2 regions of the Amycolatopsis sp. TRM77291 genome follow, and region 1 is predicted to be linked to the other one. Evidence: riboswitches for the same ligand, from Rfam matches in the RefSeq annotation. Region 1 holds a riboswitch; the other holds the start of a gene.
What was found. A riboswitch is a leader RNA that binds a small molecule or an ion and turns the genes downstream of it on or off. The one in region 1 is predicted to bind glycine.
Positions count from the first base shown of each region.

Region 2: another riboswitch for glycine. It lies ahead of gcvP (aminomethyl-transferring glycine dehydrogenase); the one in region 1 lies ahead of gcvP (aminomethyl-transferring glycine dehydrogenase).

Region 1 covers NZ_JBSZHF010000001.1:328,696-333,109, forward strand. The annotation lists gene ACXIZN_RS01500 (aldehyde dehydrogenase family protein) at 1-818, shown strand, start outside; gene ACXIZN_RS01505 (3-oxoacyl-ACP reductase) at 822-1,589, shown strand; gene ACXIZN_RS01510 (hypothetical protein) at 1,827-2,201, shown strand; glycine riboswitch at 2,369-2,462, shown strand; gene gcvP (aminomethyl-transferring glycine dehydrogenase) at 2,608-4,414, shown strand, end outside.
Region 2 covers NZ_JBSZHF010000001.1:2,876,620-2,881,033, forward strand. The annotation lists gene gcvP (aminomethyl-transferring glycine dehydrogenase) at 1-2,726, opposite strand, end outside; glycine riboswitch at 2,897-2,998, opposite strand; gene ACXIZN_RS13640 (MerR family transcriptional regulator) at 3,045-3,626, opposite strand; gene ACXIZN_RS13645 (TetR/AcrR family transcriptional regulator) at 3,924-4,414, shown strand, end outside.

The DNA.
Region 1 (4,414 bases):
TTCCCGGCAAGGGATCGGTGGTGGGGCAGCGCTTCGTGGACCACCCGGCGGTGCGGAAGGTGGTGTTCACCGGCTCCACCGAGGTCGGCAAGCAGATCATGGCGGGCTGCGCCGCGCAGGTGAAGCGGGTGACGCTGGAGCTCGGCGGCAAGAACGCGAACATCGTCTTCGCCGACGCCGACCTGGACAAGGCCGCGGCCACCGCGCCGTACGGCGTCTTCGACAACGCCGGGCAGGACTGCTGCGCGCGGTCGCTGATCCTGGTGCAGTCGAGCGTGTACGAGAAGTTCATGGAGCTGCTGGAACCGGCGGTGAACGGTGTGGTCGTGGGGGATCCGCGGCTGGAAGTGACCGAGATGGGGCCGCTGATCTCGGCGGGGCACCACGCGAAGGTCTCGTCCTATGTGGACGAATCCGCGCCGGTCGCCTTCCGGGGCAACGCGCCCGTCGGCCCCGGATACTGGTTCGCGCCGACCGTCGTCACCCCACCGGACCTGCGGCATCCGCTGGCGTCCGAGGAGATCTTCGGCCCGGTCGTCGCCGTGGTCCCGTTCGACGGCGAGGCGGACGCGGTGACGATGGCCAACCAGACCGAGTACGGGCTGTCCGGCTCGATCTGGACCCGCGACGTCGGCCGCGCCTTCCGCGTCGCGCGCGGTGTCGAAGCGGGGAACCTGTCGGTCAACTCGCATTCGTCCGTCCGGTACTGGACGCCGTTCGGCGGATTCAAGCAGTCCGGGCTCGGCCGCGAACTCGGTCCCGACGCCGTCGACGCCTTCACCGAGACCAAGAACGTCTTCATCAGCACGGAGGAATAGGAAATGGTTCAGCGTTTCGAGGGCCGGGTCGCGGTCATCACCGGCGGCAGCAGCGGCATCGGCCTCGCCACCGCGCGGCGGCTGGCGAGCGAAGGCGCGAAGGTCGTCATCGGCGACATCTCCGCCGAGGCGGGCAAGGCCGCGGCCGACGAGGTCGGCGGGCTGTTCGTGCAGGCCGACGTCACCGACGCCGAGCAGGTCGAGGCTCTGTTCCAGACCACTGTGGACACTTTCGGCTCGGTCGACGTCGCGTTCAACAACGCCGGCATCTCCCCGCCCGAGGACGACTCGATCCTCACCACGGGCATCGACGCGTGGGAGAAGGTCCAGAAGGTCAACCTGACGTCGGTGTACCTGTGCTGCAAGGCGGTGCTGCCGCATATGCAGCGGCAGGGCAAGGGCTCCATCATCAACACGGCGTCGTTCGTCGCGGTGATGGGCGCGGCGACGTCGCAGATCTCCTACACCGCGTCGAAGGGCGGGGTACTGGCGATGAGCCGGGAGCTGGGCGTGCAGTTCGCGCGGGAGAACATCCGGGTGAACGCGCTGTGCCCGGGTCCGGTGAACACGCCGCTGCTGAAGGAACTGTTCGCGAAGGACCCAGAGCGGGCGGCGCGGCGGCTGGTGCACGTGCCGGTCGGGCGGTTCGCGGAGCCGGAGGAGATCGCGGCGGCCGTCGCGTTCCTGGCGAGCGACGACGCCTCGTTCATCACGGCTTCGCAGTTCCTGGTGGACGGCGGTATCTCGGGCGCCTACGTCACCCCGCTCTGATCGCCCGCGTTTAGTCCTCTGAATGCGGTGCTCCCCGGCTGCTCTGTCCGTGAAGGCCTCCTTCCCTACTCTCAAGGTAGGGAAGGAGGCCTTCACGGACTCGGAGCCTGCCCCGGCGCGTTTAGTCCTCTAAATGCGCGGCGTCACTCGTCCCGGTGGCTGGGATGGCGGGCCGCTGACCTGCGCTGTAGTCCTGACAACGCGTAGCCAGCATCCAGGACCACCAGGAGGCCCAGCATGACCCGGCAGATGAGCACCGCCATGCGTGACTGCATCGACCTGTGCAACGAGTGCCACGCCAGGTGCGAAGAGATGATGACGCGCTGCATGGAGGTGGGCGGCGCGAAGCTCGGCATGATGATGGTGACCTGCGCGGACATGTCCCGCATGTGCGCCGACATGATGATGCGCTGCTCCGCCATGGTCGCCGACCTCGAGATGATGCGCATGTGCGCGAAGATGTGCGGCCTCGCCTCCCAGATGATGCGCATGTGCGCCGACGAGTGCGCCAAGACCGGTGACGCCGAGCTCGCCGACGCGGCCGACATGATGACGCGGTGCGCCGAACTCTGCGGCACCATCACCGCCGAGATGATGATGGAGAACGCGTAACTCGCGTGCTCAGAGCCGTCACTCGCGTGATTGAAGGCGTAACTCACGAGTTACGCCTCCGATCACGCGAGTTACGGCTCCAAGCACGCAAGTGACGTGCTCGGCTGGAAGTAGACGCGCGCTGAACACGCCAGGTACGGTGTGCGCACAACTTCAGACAGGGCCGTCGAGCTGGAGCGGGAGAGCCCCCACGAACGTGGTGGGGCACCGAAGGAGCAAACTCCCCGGAATCTCTCAGGTACCCACTACCGCTTCACGCGAGGCCACTCTGGAAAGCAGGCGCGCAAGTGCGTCTCACCCAAGGTGAAAGCCACCCCGTTCACGGGTGGTGAAACTCTCAGGTGCCATGACAGAGGGGGAGTTCCCAGCGCACCGGTCTATCCGGCGCCTGACCCAAGGAGCTCCCTTGACCAGTACGTCCTTCGACGACCGGCACATCGGCCCCTCGGAGTCCGAGCAGGCCAAGATGCTCGCCGAGGTCGGCTACGGCAGTCTCGATGCCCTGGTGCAGGCCGCCGTGCCGTCCGCGATCCGGGTCACTCGCGACCTCGAACTTCCCCCCGCCGCGTCCGAAGAGGACGCCATCGCCGAGCTTCGCGCGCTCGCCGCGCTCAACAAGCCGATGACCCAGATGATCGGCCTCGGCTTCCACGACACGGTCACCCCGGCGGTCATCCGCCGCAACGTGCTGGAGAACCCGGCCTGGTACACGGCGTACACGCCGTATCAGCCGGAGATCTCGCAGGGCCGTCTCGAAGCCCTCCTCAACTTCCAGACCATGGTCTCCGAGCTGGCCGGTCTCGCCACCGCGAACGCCTCCCTGCTCGACGAGTCCACCGCCGTCGCCGAGGCCGTCATGCTGATGCGCCGCGCGTCGAAGGCGAAGTCGAACAAGGTCGTCCTCGACGCCGAGTGCCTGCCGCAGACCATCGCCGTCGTCCGCACCCGCGCCGAGGCGATGGGCGTCGAGGTCGAGGTCCGTGACCTGCTCACCGGCCTGCCGGAGGAGTTCTTCGGTGTCGTCGTCCAGTACCCGGGCGCTTCCGGTGTGCTGCGCGGCGCGGGCTTCTACTCCGCCATCTCCGAGACCGCGAAGGCCGCCGGCGCGCTGTACACCGTCGCCGCCGACCTGCTCGCCCTCACGCTGATCACCGCGCCGGGTGAGTTCGGCGCCGACATCGCCGCCGGTTCCACCCAGCGCTTCGGCGTCCCGCTCGGTTACGGCGGCCCGCACGCCGGGTACATGGCCGTCCGCGCCGGGCTCGAGCGCTCGCTGCCGGGCCGCCTGGTCGGGGTCTCGGTCGACGCCGACGGCAACCCCGCGTACCGCCTGGCCCTGCAGACGCGTGAGCAGCACATCCGCCGCGAGAAGGCGACCTCCAACATCTGCACCGCGCAGGTCCTGCCCGCCGTGCTCGCCGCGATGTACGCGGTCTACCACGGTCCGGACGGCCTCAAGCGCATCGCGACCCGCGTCCACGGGCTCGCCGCCGGCCTGGCGGACGCCCTCCGCACGGCAGGCGTGGAGGTCGTCCACGAGGGCTTCTTCGACACCGTCCTCGCCCGCATGCCCGGGCAGGCCGAAGCGGTCGTCGCGGTCGCGCGCGAGAACGGGATCAACCTCGGCCCGGTCGACGCCGACCACGTCCGCGTCGCCGTCGACGAGGTCACCACGCCCGCGATCATCGCCAAGGTGCTCAACGCGTTCGGTATCGACACCCCCGCCGCCGACGCCAGCGCGCTGCCCGCCGGCCTCGGCCGCGAGAGCGACTACCTGACCCACGAGGTCTTCCACTCCCACCGCTCCGAGACCGCGATGCTGCGCTACCTGCGCAGCCTGTCCGACCTGGACTACGCGCTCGACCGCGGCATGATCCCGCTCGGCTCCTGCACGATGAAGCTCAACGCCACCACCGAGATGGAGCCGATCAGCTGGCGCGAGTTCGCGGGCATCCACCCGTTCGCCCCCGCCGACCAGGCCGAGGGCTACCACACCCTGGTCGAGCAGCTGTCGAGCTGGCTGGCCGAGGTCACCGGCTACGACAAGGTGTCGCTGCAGCCGAACGCGGGCAGCCAGGGCGAGCTCGCCGGCCTGCTCGCGATCCGCGCGTACCACCACGCGAACGGGCAGGCCGAACGCGAGGTCTGCCTGATCCCGTCGTCCGCCCACGGCACGAACGCCGCCTCCGCGGTCATGGCCGGGATGCGCGTCG
Region 2 (4,414 bases), 2.5 Mb from region 1:
GCGAGACAGCGCGCGGTATGCGGGGCGTTGCGCAGCGGGCTCTCGGCCACCGGCCACTCCCCCGCGGCGACCTTTTCGATCTCGGCGCGGATCGCGATCATCGCGTCGCAGAACCGGTCGAGTTCGCCGAGGTCCTCGCTCTCGGTGGGCTCGACCATGAGCGTCCCCGCGACCGGGAACGACATCGTCGGCGCGTGGAGCCCGTAGTCGGCCAGGCGCTTGGCCACGTCGTCGACGGTGACGCCGGTGCGTTTGGTGAGCGCGCGGAGGTCGAGGATGCACTCGTGCGCCACGAGGCCCTCGTGCCCGGAGTACAGGACCGGGTAGTACGCGGCGAGACGTTTCGCGACGTAGTTGGCGTTCGCGACCGCGGTCAGCGTCGCCCGGCGCAGGCCGTCGGCGCCCATCATCCGGACGTAGGCCCAGGAGATCGGCAGGATCGACGCGCTCCCCCACGGCGCGGCGCTGATCGGGCCCACGCCGGTGGCCGGGCCGGCGTCCGGCTGCAGCGGGTGATTCGGCAGGTACGGCGCCAGATGCGCGCGGACGCCGATCGGGCCGATCCCCGGCCCGCCGCCACCGTGCGGGATGCAGAAGGTCTTGTGCAGGTTCAAATGCGAGACGTCGGCGCCGAACTTCCCGTACTGCGCCACCCCGATCAGCGCGTTCAGGTTCGCGCCGTCGACGTACACCTGGCCGCCCGCCTCGTGCACCAGCGCGCAGACCTCGCGGACGGTGTCCTCGTAGACGCCGTGCGTCGACGGGTAGGTGATCATGATCGCGGCGAGGTCGTCAGCGTGCTCGTCCACAGTGGACCTGAGATGGCCGAGGTCGATGTTGCCCTCGTCGTCGCACTTCACGACGACCACGCGCATCCCGGCCATCACCGCGCTGGCCGCGTTCGTCCCGTGCGCACTGGACGGGATCAGGCAGACGTCTCGTGCCGCGTTCCCGCGTTCGCGGTGGTACGCGCGGATCGCCAGCAGCCCGGCGAACTCGCCCTGGCTGCCGGCGTTCGGCTGCAGGGAGACCGCGTCGTAGCCGGTGATGCCGGCGAGCCACCGCTCCAGATCCTTGACCACGGTGAGCAGCCCCGCAGCGTCCTCGGCGGGCGCGAACGGGTGCAGCCCGGCGAACTCGGGCCAGGTGATCGGCTCCATCTCGGCCGTGGCGTTCAGCTTCATCGTGCAGGAGCCGAGCGGGATCATGCTCCGGTCGAGCGCGACGTCCTTGTCGGACAACGACCTCAGGTACCGGAGCAGCGCCGTCTCCGAGCGATGCGCGTGGAAGACCGGATGCGTCAAGTAGTCGCTGGTGCGCCGCAGATCCGGCGGGAAGCCGTCCGCGGTGTCCGCGTCGAGCGAGTCCACATCGGACACCGCGACCCCGAAGGCCTTCCACACCAGGGAAAGATGCTCACGGGTCGTCGTCTCGTCACAGGCGACGGCCACGTGGTCGGAGTCCACGAGCCGCAGGTTGACCCCGAGTTCCCTGGCCGTGCCGACGATCCCCGCCGCACGCCCCGGAACGGAGACCGTCACGGTGTCGAAGAACTCGCAGTGCACGACGTCCACACCGCTCTCGGCGAGCCCCGCCGCGAGTACGGTGGCCATCCGGTGCGCGCGGTTCGCGATGGCGCGCAGGCCTTCGGGACCGTGGTACACCGCGTACATCGACGCGATCACCGCCAGCAGCACCTGGGCGGTGCAGATGTTGCTCGTCGCCTTCTCGCGGCGGATGTGCTGCTCGCGGGTCTGGAGCGCGAGCCGGTACGCGGGCGCGCCGTCGGCGTCCTTCGACACCCCGACCAGCCGTCCGGGCAATTGCCGTTCGAGCCCCTGCCGGACGGCGAGGTACGCCGCGTGCGGCCCGCCGAAGCCCATCGGGACGCCGAAGCGCTGCGTCGACCCGATCGCGACGTCGGCGCCGAGCTCACCGGGCGGCCGCAACAGGGTCAGCGCCAGCGGATCCGCGGCCATCACCACCGCCGCGCCCAGTGTCTTGGCCTCGGCGATGGTGTGGTCCCATTCGCGGACGGCTCCCGACGCGCCCGGATACGACAGCAGCACGCCGAAGAAGTCCCCGCCGAGCCCGAGCCCGGTGATGCCCTGGGACAGATCCGCGGTCACCAGCTCGATACCGAGCGGCTCGGCGCGGGTGCGCAGGACCTCGATCGTCTGCGGAAGGGTGTCCTCGTCGACCACGAACCGGTTCGACTTCGCCTTGCCAGCCCGGCGGACCAGTGTCATCGCCTCCGCCGCGGCGGTCGCCTCGTCGAGCATGGAGGCGTTGGCGATCGGCAGGCCGGTCAGGTCGGAGACCATGGTCTGGAAGTTCAGCAGCGCTTCGAGGCGGCCTTGCGAGATCTCCGGCTGATACGGCGTGTACGCGGTGTACCAGGCCGGGCTCTCCAGCACGTTCCGGCGGATCACCGGCGGGGTCACGGTGTCGTGGTAGCCGAGGCCGATCATCTGGACCATCGGCCGGTTGCGCGCGGCCAGCGCGCGGAGCTCAGCGAGCGCGCCGGTCTCGGTGGCGGGCGGCGGCAGCTCCGGCGGCGCCGCGGACTCCCGCAGCGACGCGGGCACGGCCCGCTCGGCGAGTTCGTCCAAGGAGGCGACCCCGACGACGTCGAGGATGCGCGCGAGCTCTTCGGTGCCGGGACCGATGTGCCGGTCCGCGAAGGGGGTTCCGGATTCGAGAGCGGCCAGTGAAACGGGCTCCATCGGGGACCTCCCAAGACGCGGGGGTGGGGCCGGGACGATTGTCCTGGCCCTCCCCACTCTGTCCGTACCCCCGAGGGGGCGCCTGAGAGTTTCGCCCGAGTGTTGAGCCGGGCTTGCACCGTCGGCGGGGCCGCCAGGCTGTGACCTGGCGAACCACTTTCCAGAGGCGTCTCTTCCGCGCGGTCCAGGGTGCCTGAGAGGTTCCGGGGAGGACTTGCTCCTTCGGCGCCGAGCTCAACGGTTATCGGCTCGGTCTCTCCCGCGCGGATTCGTCGACCGCGGAAGTGAGCCTACCCTGCCGCGTCCGCGGCCTCATGATCAGCCGGTGCGACGGGCGTTGCGGCGCTGCGTGAGCTCGTCCGGTGTGACCGTTTCGATCACTCCGCCGTCGGCCCGCTCGGCCGGGAACTCGTGGATGGTGCCGCTGATCTCCTGCATCGCCCCGCTGACCGCGATCCCGAAGACACCCTGCCCGCCCTGGAGTAAATCGACGATCTCTTCGGGCGACGTGCACTCGTAGACGGTGGTGCCGTCGGAGAACAGGGTGACCTTGGCGAGGTCGCGGACGCCGCGCAGGCGCAGGTGGTCGACGGCGACGCGGATGTTCTGCAGGGAGACTCCGGTGTCCAGCAGCCGCTTGACGACCTTCAGGACGAGGATGTCCTTGAACGAGTAGAGCCGCTGCGAACCGGAGCCGTGCGCCGTGCGGATGCTCGGCGCGACCAGCTTCGTGCGGGCCCAGTAGTCGAGCTGCCGGTAGGTGATCCCGGCGATCTGGCAGGCGGCGGGACCGCGGTAACCGACGAGTTCGTCCGGGAGGGAAGAGTCGGGGAACAGCTCGCCCTGCTCGCCGTCAGCGACCGGAACGAGCGGCTCTTGAGGGCTACCAGCCTCGACCACGCCATGCCTCCCCTCGCCCGACCTGGCGGCCGGCGAACAAAGCCGCGCGGACCCACGTGAGCCCGCACCGGAGTTCCTCGTCAAGACGAATGCCCCAGACATCCGAATCACACCTTGGCGATTCACCTCCATTGACGGTAAGCGCGTCCGGCAAACCGGTCAACGCGACGCGCGGTCCACCTCAAGCTCTTCTTGAGGCTTGTCGAGCACAGTCCCCCGTTCGGCTGCACCGTTGCCACTTTTACTCAGCCGTGTTATTTTTTATTCATGCAAGTAACTCCCTCCACGCAGAGCGCCATGCAAGAGGTCCAGGCGGAGCTGGGGCTGTCGGTCACCGAGGCGGCCAGGCGGGCCCAGATCATCGGGGCGACGATCGCGACGATCTCCGACCTCGGCTACCACAAGACGTCGTTCGCGAAGATCAAGGAACGGGCCGGGCTGTCCAGCACCCGGATCATCTCGTACCACTTCACCAACAAGGCGGGCCTGATGCAGGCCGTGGTCACCACCGCGACCGGGATGAAGGACAAGTTCCTCGAGGAGCGGATCCAGGGCACGACCGACCGGGCCGGGCTGCTGCGCGGCTACATCGAATCGGAGATCGCGTTCCTGGGCTCGTACCCGGAACTGGTGCGGGTGATGGTCGAGATGGGTTCGAGCGGCTCGGACGCCGAGGGCTGGTTCATGTCGGCGCCGCTGGTCGAAGAGTTCCGGACCGGCCGGCTCGAACGTCAGCTGCGGCAGGGACAGCAGGAAGGTGCCTTCGGCGAGTTCGCGCCGGATGTGAT